One region of the Priestia sp. YIM B13490 genome, then DNA from elsewhere that is predicted to be linked to it. Evidence: a T-box and tRNA genes for the amino acid it is inferred to sense, from the RefSeq annotation. Region 1 holds a T-box; the other holds one or more tRNA genes.

What was found. The T-box of region 1 lies ahead of trpS (tryptophan--tRNA ligase). A T-box ahead of a tRNA ligase gene usually reads a tRNA of that ligase, here a tRNA-Trp.
Region 2: it encodes a tRNA-Trp, which carries the amino acid that the T-box ahead of trpS (tryptophan--tRNA ligase) is inferred to sense. The anticodon was not compared.

What each region holds. Positions count from the first base shown of each region.
Region 1 covers NZ_JBHZOT010000002.1:831,918-839,564, forward strand. The annotation lists gene ACFX4R_RS09540 (peptide ABC transporter substrate-binding protein) at 1-1,158, opposite strand, end outside; T-box leader at 1,825-2,029, shown strand; gene trpS (tryptophan--tRNA ligase) at 2,106-3,095, shown strand; gene ACFX4R_RS09550 (YjbA family protein) at 3,125-3,874, opposite strand; gene opp4C (oligopeptide ABC transporter permease) at 4,174-5,088, opposite strand; gene opp4B (oligopeptide ABC transporter permease) at 5,100-6,065, opposite strand; gene opp4A (oligopeptide ABC transporter substrate-binding protein) at 6,094-7,647, opposite strand, start outside.
Region 2 covers NZ_JBHZOT010000003.1:413,845-421,491, reverse strand. The annotation lists gene ACFX4R_RS12050 (spore germination protein) at 1-194, shown strand, start outside; gene ACFX4R_RS12045 (Ger(x)C family spore germination protein) at 184-1,407, shown strand; gene ACFX4R_RS12040 (GerAB/ArcD/ProY family transporter) at 1,428-2,528, shown strand; gene ACFX4R_RS12035 (Na+/H+ antiporter NhaC family protein) at 2,727-4,127, opposite strand; tRNA gene ACFX4R_RS12030 (tRNA-Gly) at 4,342-4,413, opposite strand; tRNA gene ACFX4R_RS12025 (tRNA-Leu) at 4,433-4,514, opposite strand; tRNA gene ACFX4R_RS12020 (tRNA-Trp) at 4,541-4,614, opposite strand; gene ACFX4R_RS12015 (phospholipase D-like domain-containing protein) at 4,836-6,230, opposite strand; gene ACFX4R_RS12010 (hypothetical protein) at 6,540-6,809, opposite strand; gene ACFX4R_RS12005 (GerAB/ArcD/ProY family transporter) at 7,314-7,647, shown strand, end outside.

The DNA of each region.
Region 1 (7,647 bases):
TTTAAGGCCCATTTCTTTCAAGCCTTTTTCTAAATATTCTTTTGCTTTTTTCACATCATTGTCTTTGAAGTAACCTTTTTTGTTATCTTCAAACATTGTTGGTGGTACAGCCGCCATCGCTGGAACTGAACCGTCTTTTGTAATTTGTTCTGTAATACCTTTACGATCAATTGCATAAGCTAATGCTTTACGAATGTTCACGTTGTCTAAAGGTTTTTGTTCTGTATTAAACTTGTACCAGTAAGTACCTGCAATCTCTTGAATGTTTAATGAACCGTCTTTCTTTAATTCAGGAAGTGCATCAGCTGGTAATTGACCAGTAGGCATACCCGCCCAGTCTAATTCACCGTTTTTGAACATTGAAAGTTCAGTGTTGTTATCATTGATCATGTACATTTCAACTTTTTTAAGTTTTACAGCATCTTTATCCCAATAGTTTTCATTAGGAACTAACTCGATTTTGTCATTATGTTTCCAAGCTTTAAGCTTGAAAGGACCGTTTGACGTATAGTTTTCGCCTGCATTTGTGTACCATTTTTCATTTGATTCAGCAATTTTCGTATTCACTGGGAAGTACGTATAGAAAGCTGTTAATTCTAAGAAATATGGCGTTGGGTTTTCTAATGTTACTTCAAGCGTTTTATCATCTGTTGCTTTAACCGCAACATCATCTAATGAACCTTTTCCTTCATTAGCAGCTTGTGCATTTTTAACATAGTATAATTGATATGCATATTGAGATTCGTTTTTAGGATCTAACGCCCATTTCCATGCATATTCGAAATCTTTTGCTGTTACAGGGTCACCATTTGACCATTTTGCATCGTCGCGAATTGTAAACGTATATTTAGTTTGATCATCGCTGACCTTCACATCTTTCGCCATTGCATTTTCAGGTTTTCCATCTTTACCGATACGAGTTAAACCCTCAAATGTTTGTAATAATACGTTTGATGACGTTGAATCATTAGCTAAGCCTGGGTTTAATGAAAAAGGCTCAGTTTTAATGTTTACGCGAAGCTCTTGCTCTTTTTTCTTTTCGCCGCCATCACTGCTAGCATTTTCACTGCCACCAGATTCTTTGTTAAATCCACATGCAGCTAAAAACAAGCTCATTACAAGCAGCAAACTGAAAAGAATCGACAACCTTTTCTTCATTGCGTGTTACCCCCTATTAAATTTTGTTTGTGTGGCAACCATATTTTTTTGATATGTACTAATTTCTTAATCCTCTTTCAATACAAAATAATCAGTTATTTTTTCACGTAGTAGAGCATTAAAGACCTCACTGCAAAATTATTCTTCTACTCTATGAAACTGTCATCAATTGTTTACATGCTGTAAATCCAATGTATGCGCTTAATATGTAGAAGACTCATTCATTACAAAATTCGCTAATTGAAACAAAACATTGTCTATTTTGTGTTTTCTGAAAAATTAAGAAATTGTAATACCTTTGTAAAAAATATGTTTGTTACGCCTATTATAAATATTTTAAAAATTTATTGCAATACTATTATTTAATGGTATTTTTTTGTCATGAGGGAAAAAACCTTATCTTATAAGGATTGTGCCTACTTGTCAGACTTCTAAAATCTTTTTTGTAGTATAGGTATTACGATAGTATTACAAAGCCATTAGAAATATTAAATAAAAGATTTTTACCAAATCCTCCACCAAATTTTCATTAAGAAATGCTTTAATTAAAAGGTTCTTGTCTTTTTTTGCCGCTGAAAAATTCCAGTAAATTGTCTTATAAAACTTTTTAGCGATAAGATGTTTAAATTCCTGCTTTTTCGCGTTATAATAACGAATAACTATATAATTAAAGCTGTGAAAAAGAGTAGTATGCAGAATTTTCATTTTTAGAGAGTTTGTGGCTGGTGAGAACAAACATTGAAACCTGCAGAATGGACTTTGGAGCTTTCAAGTGCAAAGCTTGAACGTTGACCTCAACGTTACATGAATAAAGATAGTTCACAATTATGTGTGCTAATTAGGGTGGCAACGCGGTCCATTCGCCCCTAGCTTATGCTAGGAGCGGATGGGCCTTTTTATGTTGTATCCGTAAATTAGCATCATATATGTGCAGATGAAAGGAAGATTTGATGAAAACAATTTTTTCAGGTATTCAACCAAGCGGTACAATCACTTTAGGTAACTACATTGGAGCGATGAAGCAATTTGTTGAACTTCAACATGACTATAACTGTCATTTTTGTATTGTAGATCAGCATGCAATTACAACGCCTCAAGATCGTTTAGCACTTCGTAAAAACATTCGAGGCCTTGCTGCTCTGTATGTAGCGGTAGGAATTGATCCAGCAAAATCGACTTTATTTATTCAATCGGAAGTGCCTGCCCACACAGAAGCGGGATGGATGTTACAGTGCGTAGCGTATATCGGTGAACTTGAACGTATGACTCAGTTTAAAGATAAGTCCGCTGGAAAAGAAGCAGTATCAGCAGGATTACTAACTTATCCTCCATTAATGGCAGCGGATATTCTTTTATACAACACCGATTTGGTTCCAGTTGGTGAAGATCAAAAGCAGCATTTAGAATTAACGCGTGACTTAGCTGAGCGCTTTAACAAAAAATACAATGATATCTTCACTATCCCTGAAGTACGTATTCCAAAAGTGGGCGCACGCGTCATGTCTCTTCAAGATCCTACGAAAAAAATGAGCAAGTCCGATCCAAACCAAAAAGCTTTCATTACGCTTTTGGATGACGCTAAAACAATTGAAAAGAAAATCAAAAGTGCCGTAACGGATTCAGAAGGTATTGTTCGCTACGATAAAGAAAATAAGCCAGGTATTTCAAACTTATTAAGTATTTATTCAATCCTAGCCAATAAATCGATCGAAGACATTGAAGCGATGTACGAAGGCAAAGGTTATGGTGACTTTAAAGCTGACACAGCCAAAGTGGTAGCTGAAGCACTTGCTCCAATTCAAAAAAGATATTATGAATTAGTTGATTCTAGCGAGCTAGATGATATTTTAGATCAAGGTGCCGATAAAGCAAATGCAACGGCTAATAAAATGCTTCGCAAAATGCGAAACGCAATGGGAATTGGCCGTAAACGTTAAAAAAAACGACTGCTATGCAGTCGTTTTTTTTAATTAACTTTTGGCTCTTGTTCAATTTCCCAAAGTTTTTCAAAGAAAGGTTGTCCTTTTACTAAGCGCTCGCATAATAATTTATGCTTCGGTGACCACCCTGACTTCGTTTCATCGTATAGCTGACTCCACACGTCTTGAAACGGCATCTCTTGAATGTCTTCGTACTTCGTTGGATTCCACTCCGTGTACCAGTAGCGGATTTGAGCTGTATTTTTTGTTGTATGTAGCTGATCAAGTGCCATAAATAACAGCTGTTTTAGCTGACGTTCTTTACGTGTTAGTCCTCTCATCGTTTCAGGAGACGGTGAAAGAATATGATGCTCTTTTTTATTCAGCTCGTCTTCACTGAACTTATATTCTAGCTCTTCTTGATCCGCAATCATCTCATAGACTAACTGTTCCTGTCTTGGAATTAAGCGGCTTTTTCGAATTGGAATATGATATCCCATCGTATCAATTGCTAAAATATTCGTTCCATCTGTAACAATAAAACAATATTCAACCTGCGTGCGTTCATGATTTTTCCGAATGTATGCTTTCTGATAGACATCTTGTAGTAGTTGTTGAGGTAGCTCGGAAAGATCATTTTCAATGTAATGAAATAAAAGCGGATTTACTTTTAATAACGGTGCTTGATCGAGCAGTTCTACACAATCGTCTTTTCTCCACTCATGGAAATGACACACATTATAACCGTTTTCTTCGCCTTCAAACCAATTAACCCATACATCATGAAGATATAGCATAATTTACCCCTCACTTACTATCTGTTTGTTATCCATCAGTATAGGCAGAGAAAGGAATTTTTATTCCAAATGATGTTATTTTTCTAAAAATTAATTGTAAAATGCCTTCGTTTTTGGCTATTATTCAAATGCACTTGTTTCGAAGCTCAGATATAACGCCAGTGCTAATGATTGCTAAAGGCTTCATGAGCTATATCCACACCTATAAGCAAAAAAAATCCGAGTTTCTTCTATAGTAATAGGTTTGTCAGGAGGTCTGACAAACCTAAAAAAATCTATCACACTTTTGTGATAGATTTTTAACGAAGAGATTTGGGATTCAAAGCATCTTTTAATCCTTCACCAATGAAGTTGATAGCTAGGATCGTAAATGTAATAGCTAAACCTGGCGGAACCCACATCCAAGGCTTATTCTGCAGCACATCTGATTCCCTTGCTTCTGTCAGCATATTCCCCCAGCTTGGCGTATCAGCCGGCACGCCAAAACCGATAAAGCTAATCGCTGACTCAAACACAATAAGGATCGCCATCTGCAAACTGGCTTGAACCACAATTGTTGAAAACACATTTGGCAGCAAATGTTTAAAGATGATTTTAAACGGGCTGCACCCAATGGAAACGGCTGAAAGCACATATTCATTTTCTTTTTCAGCCAAGATTTTGCTTCGAACCAGCCGGGCCGTACTTCCCCAGCTTAAGAAACTAACAACTAGGATGAGCGTCCAAACGCCTGAGATCTTTCCAATTAGGATTGTATTTAACACTACAACGAAAACAATTAACGGAAAGTTTAATACAAAGTCTGTAAAACGCATTAAGAATTGATCCACTTTGCCTCCGTAATAACCCGCAATCGAACCAATAAAAGTTCCGATTAAAATAACGAGTGTTGTACAAGCAACTCCAATCAGTAACGAAGTTCTTCCTCCATACAATGTACGTGCAAATACGTCTCGTCCATTTGTATCCGTTCCAAACCAATGCTCACTAGAAGGCGCTGCATTCATCGCCATATAGTCGATACGTGTAATATCTGCTTTTGTAAGCAGCGGTGCAAAAATGGCAAGAAGCGTAATCACAATCATGAAAGCTAAACTTATCATGGCTAGTTTATTTTTAACAAACTTCTTTCGCGCAATCGCCCATGGAGAAAGGTTTTTAGGAGCTTTCATATTCACTTCTGGCTGTACATCTTTTTTCGTTACAATTTCCATACTTTCTCCTCCTAATCCAAACGAATACGCGGATCTGCTACGCCGTATAACAAATCAGCAACCAGATTCCCAACCAGTGTTAATATTGAAAACAACATTGTAAGCGACATCATAACTGAGTAGTCACGAGTTGCTACAGAGTCAACAAACAATTTTCCAATTCCTGGATACGTAAAGATCGTCTCTGTAATGATAGAACCGCTAATGATTGTTACAAGATCAAATCCTAAAAACGTAATAAGCGGAATCATTGAGTTGCGTAAGATATGAACATTATAAATTTTAGATTCTTTTGTCCCTTTTGCTCTAGCAGTGCGCACAAAATCTTTGCGACTGTTTTCAATAATATCATTGCGCAAAAACTGGGTATACTGCGCGGTCGACATCAAGCCAAGAATCAGCGCGGGTAATATAACGTGATGAATTCTACTTTGAATAAATTCCCATGATCCCTCTTTCAATCCTACTTCAACAGAACCGCTAAACGGAAACCAACCTAACTGAAAGGAAAATAAATAAATGCCTACGATCCCTGCGATAAACGATGGAACCGCTAATGCAAAGTAATTATATCCTGCAATAAAGTTATCTGCTAAGGTATACGGTTTTCTTCCTGCATACATACCTAAAATAAATGCAAACACATACGTAATCAAAAGCGAAGTCAAAGCTAAAAAGATAGTATTAGGCATACGCTCTAAAATAATATCTAATGTCGGTAACTTATGAGTTGTTGACTTTCCTAAATCTCCTTGTGCCACTCCCTTTACCCAGTTCCAATATTGAACGTAGATAGGATCGTTATATCCTAGCTTATCACGCATTTCCTCAATGTATTTTGGATCTGTATTACTAGGGTTGATTTCTCCCCCAAAAGGGTCCCCTGGCATCATTTTTGCCAGGGAAAACACAACAAAGGAGATCAGAATCAACATTGGAATCATCCCTAAAATACGTCTTAGTGAGTATTGCAGCATCGTTGACTCTCCTTTACATGTAAAATACTTATTCCGTTACAGACCATTTCTCCGGATCTACAACTACCGTTGATGGATCTAGAGTTACGTTTTTCACACGCTTATTCACAGCATAAATATTGATATTTTCCCATAAAGGAAGTGCTGGCAGCTGCTCATTAAAGAATTTTTGCCATTTTACATATACATCTTTACGGTATTTATCATCAAATGATTTTTCACTCAAACCGTCTTTAAGCATTTCATCAGATTCCTTATTTACCCAACGGCCATAGTTCCATTCAGCATCAGAGCTCCATAATCCTGTAGGATCTGGATCGGAACCAGTGTCCCAAGAACCAAAGAATGCTTCTAACGCCTTATCATCGTTATCTTTCATTTCATTGTACAAGTTAAATTCAACAAGTGAACCCGTTGCTAATTTTGTTTTAATACCAATATCATTCCATGCTTGCATAATAGCCTTCGCACGACCCTCGAAGTTGGCTGGACCAGCATAGTGACCGAATGAAATCGTAAATGGTTTTCCGTTTGGATCTTCTACAAAACCGTCATTATTCTTGTCTTTATAACCAGCTTCAGCTAATAATTTTTTAGCTTTTTCAGGACTATACTTGTACTTTGTTAAATCTTTTTGGTCAGCAGCAATCCAGAATACAGACGGAATAACTGTGTTAGAAACAACCGCTTTGTCGTTCATAAATGCTTTTACCATTGCTTTTCTATCTATTGCATAAAGCAATGCTTGACGAAGTTTTAGATCTTTGAACTTTTCGTAATCATCTACGTTTTTACCAGCTTTTTGATCACGATGTCCAAATCGTAGACCAATATACGAATAACTAGTTGATTTCCCTTCCAAAAAGTCTAAGTTTTCTGCTTTTTCAACTTGCCCTAGATCAGCTGGGCGAACATCCATAATGTCGACATCGCCTTTTTTCAATGCTCCGGCGGAAACAGATGGATCCAGTACTTTTACAACAACACCATCAAGGTGAGGTTTACCTTTCCAATAATCATCATTACGTTCCATTTGGACATATTCACTTGCTACTACTTTTTTCACTTTAAACGGTCCAACACCAATAGGCTCTTTACGAACTTGTTTGGACTCTGCAAGATCTTTTACAGCAATTCCTTCGTAATACTTTTTCGGCATTGGATACGGCCATAGATTGTCTAAGTTATTTACACGAACTTCTTTAAACGTTACTTTAAATGTTTGTGGATCTACTACTTCAACTCCGGAAATAGAATCCGCTTTGCCGTCGTGATATTCTTGAGCGCCTTTAATGTGCTCAACGTTTACATAGCGTGGACCTGTATAGTCTTTATCGGCAATCGTTTCATACGTATATTTAAAATCATCTGCAGTTAATGGATCTCCGTTATGCCACTTAATCCCCTTTTTTAATTTAAACGTGTAAGTTAGTTTATCACCACTCACGTCCCAAGTAGCTAAGTCAGATTTAATTTTTAATTTCTTATCATAAGTAAAGAGACCTCCATTGATAAATTCCAATATTTGGCTATCATATGCACTACCATACAATGCGTACTCAAAAAGCCCTTCCGGCGCTCC
Region 2 (7,647 bases), on a different contig from region 1:
CGCCATTAGCACCCTTTATTCCTGCAAGCAATGAAGATACCTTGCTGCGGTTACCTTGGTGGACGATGAGAAGAAGACCTAAATTAATTAGTGATAACAAAGTTCGTCAAAGCAAACATCAAAAGCCTGAGCCTCCTTCTTCAAGAGGTATGGTTAACCAGGAAATGGAAGAAGATGATCAAAATGAAACGTAAAAGTTTATTTTTACTGGTAATGACCATAATGATGGTATTGCTTACTAGCTGCTGGAGTAAAAAAGAGTTAACGGATCTTGCGTTTGTATCGGCAATGGGCATTGACAAAACGAAAGATGGGCGGTATGAGCTTACCTTTCAAATTATTAACCCAGGAAACGTAGCTGGCTTACAGGGGGGCGGCGGCACCCAAAGTCCGCCTGTTACGATCTATGCTGCTTCCGGTGATAATTTAGTTGAAGCAAGCAGACGCGCTTCGGCTAGAATTTCCCGAAGACTTTATTATGCCCATACAAACTTAATCGTGATCGGAGAAAAACTAGCGCGTGAAGAAGGAATTAACATTCTTATTGATTCTATTGATCGCGATCCTGAATTTCGAATTACGACTTCCTTAGTAATCGCAAACCAGTCAAGTGCTGCTGATTTGGTAAAAGCACTAACGCCTGTCGATAAAATTCCAGCAAACAAAATTATGAAAACGCTGGAGTTCACTCAAAGAAAATGGGGAGAAAACCTAAAGGTTTCCTTTCAAGAAGTGATGAGATCTCTCGAATCTCCAGGAGGAGAAGCACTAGTCTCGGGTTTTCGTTTAGTTGGAAATCCTCAACAAGCAGAAAAATTAGATAACCTCCAGCAAAGCGCACCAGAAGCTACCCTTCGTGCTTCTGGCATTGCTGTTTTTAAAAATGGAAAGTTAATCGACTGGTTGTACAATAGTCCAGCTAGAGGCAGCGTTTGGATTCTTGATAAAATACAAGGAACCGATATTAATGTAGATTGGAAAGGAAAAAAAGAAGCGCTTGCCTATCAAACAGTTCGTCAAAAAACGGATGTATCTGTAAAAATGATAAAAGGAAAACCTTATGCGTCCGTTCACACTCGCGTAGAAGGCGATCTTGGAGAAGTGGAGGTCCCTGTTGATACACGTCAACCTGCTGTCATCAAAAAAATGGAAAAAGCAGCAGGTAAAGAAATAAAAAAAGAATTACAAACAGCTATTAAACAAGCTCAGACAGACAAAGTTGACATCTTCGGGTTTGGAGAAGCGCTGGAACGCACGCGGCCTAATCAATGGGAAAAACTCAAATCAGAATGGGATGACGTTTATTTTCCAAAATTAAATGTAGACGTTACGGTAGAAGCTTACATTCACCGAACAGGTCTGCGCAATAAATCATTTCTCTCTAGCCTAAAAGAAAAACAAAACTGAGGTCAGGAGGTTCTGGCTATATGGAAAAAGCAAAAATTAGCGCCACTCAATTATTTATTCTCATGGTTTTATTCGAGCTGGGAAGTGCTTTATTAGTTCCTCTTGCAATGCGAGCGAAGCAAGATGCATGGCTAGCTATTTTAATTGGAATGCTGTGCAGCTTTTTTTTCTTCTTAGTCTATCATAAGCTCTATTCCTACTATCCGGACCTCCTGCCTACAGAATATATGCAGAAAATTTTAGGGAAGGCACTTGGAACACTTCTTGCATTCATATATATTGTCTATTTTTTATACGATGCATCACGAGTTCTAAGAGATTTCGGAGAGATGCTTCTTACTTTTGCCTATCCCGATACGCCTTTATTTATTGCTAATGCCTTGTTGATGCTGGTCATTATCTATATAACTCGAAAAGGTATTGAAGCGATAGCCAGATCAGGAGAGCTTCTGTTTATTTTCATGTATTTTCTAGCTGTTGCAGGCTTCATCTTGATTATTAGCTCGGGATTAATTGATTTTAAGAACTTACAGCCGGTATTAAAAGAAGGAATACTTCCTGTGGCCAAAGTTGCTTTAACTGAAACGCTGTATTTCCCTTTCACAGAAGCTATTGTATTTACCATGCTTCTTCCTTATTTAAGCAACCCCAAAAAAGCAAGTGTCACCATGCTATGCGCAACGGGATTAAGCGGAATTAATTTAATTATTACGATGATCATTAACATTAGCGTGCTTGGGGTTGATTTGACGACAAGATCACAGTTCCCTCTTCTTAGTACTGTTCAAACGATTCAAGTAGCTGATTTTTTAGAGCGTCTCGATGTATTTTTTATGTTTGCTATGGTTATTGGGATTTATTTTAAAGTTAGCATCTTGTTTTATGCCTCTATCATAGGTACAGCTACTTTATTTAAAATTAAATCTCCTTCCCGTCTAGTGTATCCTTTAGGCATCATTGTGTTGTTTTTGTCGATTACAATCGCTAGTAATTTTCAAGAACATCTTTATGAAGGGCTACACGTAGCGAGATTTCTTTTACATATGCCTCTTTTTGCTATCGTACCTATACTGCTTTTGATTATCGCCTTTTTGAAAAATAGGAAGAAGCAGCACAGATAGTATATCTCTAATAAATAGAAAAAATAGCGTTAAAATTATCGAGGTGATGTTCGTGTATATATGGTTTTATGATCATTTTATTAATACCATCTTATTTCCGCTTACTTGTATCATGCTAGTGTGCCTATCATTAGGGCTGTATGCATACTTTAAGCTGAAAAAAATGAAAAGTTGATACTAGATGGCTATTTCCCTCATTCAAAACAAGAAAGATACCACAAGATAAAAAGCAACTGTTATTCCCGCTGCAATTAGAGCGGGCTTTAATTTATACTTGGCATATTCAATAACAGATAAATCTAATATTTTGGCGATGGTATTCGTATCGTCGCTTAAAGGCGAAGAAAACGCTCCAAATGAACCGCTTGCAAATACGGCACCGATAATCAACGGCAAAGAAAGATCTGCAGAACTTGCAAGCGATACGCCAAGCGGCATTAAAATTCCCCACGTCCCCCAAGCAGACCCGATAAAGTAAGAAATAGCAGCTCCAAACACAAACATAAAAGGAGTGACAAACATTTGAGGAATCCACTTAGAATGTGCCGTCACGAAATTGGAAAAACCCAAGTCTTCTGTAACAGCGGATAATCCCCATACTACCGATAACAGCAGAATAACGGACATTAAGTCATTGCCTCCTGTGATAAAACCATTAAGCAAATTCTGTAATGTAAAGCGCTGAAACAAGAAAAAAATGAGGGTAATTAACGTAGTCATAATTAAAGCTACTACCATCGCTTCTAGCACGTCTGCTTTAATAAATGCTTCAAAAAAGGTGTGACTCTTATGATGTCCACTCCACCATGTTAAAAGTAAGGTGAGTGAAATCACGACAAGTAAAGGCACTAACAGATTCCAAGGCTTGGAAGGCAAATCCTTCGATACGCAAGGATGACAATCATGCCAATCTTTTTCGTCTTCTTCCTCAAGCTTCATAGGAGCTGTAGATGTTGAATGATGAAAAAAGCTTAAATAAATCCCTACTAAAATAATCACAATCGAAAAAAAATTATAAGGAATGCTTTGAATAAACAAAGAATAAGCGTCTTGTTTTATACCTTGATGATCAATCGCCATTTGAATGATGGATACCATATATCCTACAAATGCCGTTGCCACAGGAATTAAGACGATAACAGGAGTAGCAGTTGTTTCAATAACGAACCCTAGCTCTGCTGTCGTCATTTTCACTTTTTTCAGCAGCGCTCTCATGATGGGCGCGATTGTAACAAAACGAAATGTGGGAGCACTGAATGTTCCAATGGTTGAAACATAGGTTAAAATAAGGGCTTTTTTTCTTGTATCAATTCTTTCAGCAGCTGTTTCCACAAAACCTTTAACTCCTCCAGCCATCTTAATCATTCCGATGAGCCCTGAAAACGCGTATAAAAAGACGACGATTTCTATATTACTTTTATTTCTAAGAGCTTGTACAACGTAGTGAAGTAGCTTTTCAACACCTCCGATAATCGAATGGTCAATCAAATAAGCGCCTACTAATAAGCCTAAAAACAACCCTGGCAGCACTTGTTTCGTGAAAATAGCTATGGGAATAACAATTAAAAACGGTATAATTGAAAACCAACTAGATTCCATAGGACTCTCCCCTATCTTAAACACCATATTAGATGTCTTCACGTATCGTTCATTAGCTTTTAATGTAACCCCAATATTATGTGTATATTCACGAAAGCAACACGTATAGACAGTGCTGTTTTAATAAAATATTTCTGATTACAAACAGTATAATAAAACTCTTTATTTCTACAAAAAAAAAGCAGTTTGCACATGCAAACTGCTTTTGAAAAGAAGCGGAAGACGAGGTTCGAACTCGCGACCCCCACCTTGGCAAGGTGGTGTTCTACCACTGAACTACTTCCGCGCGTATATGAAAGTAAAGATGCGGGTGAAGGGACTTGAACCCCCACGTCGTAAGACACTAGATCCTAAGTCTAGCGCGTCTGCCAATTCCGCCACACCCGCGTGTGAATTAAAAAATAACTCCAAAATGGCAGGGGCAGTAGGAATCGAACCCACACTGACGGTTTTGGAGACCGTAGTTCTACCTTTAAACTATGCCCCTAGAAATGATTTCTTCAAAAGAACCTCGTTTATCAACGACGCTATATCATAATAAAACATATATGGAATTTCGTCAATAGGTCTTTTGATGAATCATAACTAGTACTAGGGGTTTCAAAAAAACTGTGAGGCATATCACAGTTTTTTACACATTCCCTTCACCAGCTGCAGTCCTCTTTAATCTCCGCTATTTGTTTTTAAAGACTCTGCTGTAACACAGTACTATACAAAATGTCTCCAAAATCGTGTAAAGACCGAAAGAATATGTAGGAGTGCAGATTTTACGGGAGGCACGTTTTTTTGAGAATCCGTATTAACATCCACAGGTTCTCCCTCATTCCCCACAAGCGTACTGTGAGAAATTTTAGTTTCAATAGCTCCTGTTAACTCGGCTGCAAATTCTTCACTATCTATCATAACCATGGATTCAGTATTTAAAAATGCAGAGCGTGAATCTAAGTTAAAAGAACCAACTGCACTTAAACGCTGATCATAAACAACAGATTTCCCGTGAATTGAATAGGGCTTTTGATATTCATAAAGCTTCGAACCAGCTTTTATAACGCGATTCTTCACTCCCAAGTATGCAGAAAAAGCCATAGCATTTGGAGTGGATGTAATAGAATTAGTTAAAATAATTCTTTGCACTTTTGGTTTTACTTGCTTATCTATATACTGTTCCATTTCTTTTGTTGGTACGATATAAGGGCTTTGAACAACAATGGATTTTTCAGCTTGCTGGGAAAGCTTAATAAATGTTTTCCATATAAAAGGGCTTTTATTTATTCGTTGAATAGGATTTGTAATAAAAGAAATCTTTCTTGTAGGCATCGTTGCTTCTCTCCATACAATATAAGGATGGACAAAAGGTTCGTTTACTTTTTTGGCCTCTTCGTATTGATCTATCAATAATTTTTTTCCTGAAAGACCGCGAAATTGTTTAGTTTTCTTGGGCTTTGGAAAAGCTTTTCGTGTATACGGATGATTCCATAATTTTTCTATATACTTCTCCATTGAGAGAATGACACTATGACTTTCTTGCTTTGTGTTATAAATCAGTACATCACGGTCATAGACAAAATTTTTATTTGGTTGACTAGCCAAGTATTTATCTCCAATATTTCGTCCTCCACTAATACCTAATTGGCCATCGACTACTATTATTTTATCGTGAAGACGGTTATGCCATGTCCAAGGTTTAAAAATAGTAAAGGGCTCATAGTACTTTAATTCAATATTATTGTGGAAAGCTAGAGCATAAAGAACATTTTTCCTCTTGCCTTTTAACCCATGAGCGATCCCATCTAACAACACGCGAATATGTATACCTCGATCCGCAGCTTCGAATAAAGCACCCATAAGTAAATCCGAAGAACGGCCTTTACCGATGGAAAAGTATGCAATATCAATTGTATGCCTCGCTTCTTGAATCATCTGCATCCGAACAAGCCCTGAAAAATAACCATTTTCTAAAAGCATAACTCGATCTGTGGATTCTTTCTTCCCGTAAAAATTCTCAGTATTCATTACTTTTAAGTCTTTTCCCTTGTGTAAAGGGACATAAAACAGTACCACTGCAGTTACGAATACATATATGAAGTACAATACGACAATCATTATTAGTATGTTTATTAGCATATTTCCTGTCACAATCCCTTTCCATTCTTATCGTTCTGTTTTTATTAGGATTCTTACTTTTTTAACTTCTATACCTTTTAAAATAAGAATGGAATGATGGATTATTTGTTACACCACTGTTGATTTCCGTGCCAGTCTTCGCCTTTCCCTCCAAACAACAGCTAGAAGCAATTATATACACGAAACCTACGTTTACACTACCAATAAAAAAAGCAGAAGTTCATTACCTTCTGCTTTTACAATTTATACTCTCTATTGTGAACCTGCCTAAGTAAAACAGCGGCTCTTTTATTGATTAAGGTCGTTCTCCATATCTTTTATATCTTGCTGAAACTCTGTTAAACGCTGACGCTGTGTTTCAGAAGCATTTTCAAGCGCATTTTCAATTTGCTGAGAGGCTTCATTCACTTCACCTATCGCTTGCTTCGCTTCATGGCCGTACGATGCATCATTTTTAGCTTCATTTGCCTGTTCATATGCATCTACTGCTTCTTTATGCCCCTGCTGTGCTGCTTGAAACGATTGTTGTTTATCTTTATTGTATGGGTATTTTTTCATCATAGTGCTCCTTTCCATTTGTTCACTCTTTAGTGTGGCATTTTTCTACTTATTCATACGACGCTTCAATAGGTTAAAGCTAAATGAATATTCCTCATAACAAATCCCTCAATCATTTAAGAGCCCTACAAAATATCTTCTATCTCCTGAAATACTTTCTATATTTTACAAAAATGTATAATCACTTTCTTTAGCGGACATCATACGAATAGCTTATCTGAACGAAAAAATGTATTGGGGTTGACTGCATGCACTTGTTTCTTTCCTTTTTGATCATTTGTGCAGGGATTATATGGATGGAAATAAAAAGATTACCTCAACACTCCCATAAAAAGGAACGGAACATTTTTATTGTGTTTATGACAATCAGTATCATAATCGCTCTTGCAAAAATCTTTCGTCTGCCTCTACCGAATCCTTCTGATTGGGTAGAAGTAATGTTTCAACCTTTAAGTCACTTATTATTCCGTTGGATCACTTAATTAGTGTATATGGCAAAAGGATGTGCTCATTTTGCTTAATGAAATCAATATTTCAGCTGCGCAGTTTCGCAAGCTAGTAACGTTATATAGTATTGGCAGCACCATTATTGTTGTACCTGCTGCTATTACAGCTGATGCTCATCAAGATGCCTGGATTGCCGCACTTTTCGGTGTAGCATCAGGAATTGGCTTAGTTTTGCTTTTCACCTCACTAGGAAACATGTTTCCAACGCTTACGCTTATGGAAATGAACGAAAAAATTTTAGGCAAAATAGCCGGAAAGATTGTATCAGTTGTTTTTGTGTTATCCAATTTATTCATCAGCAGTCAAGTTCTTTACTATGTAGGAAATTTTC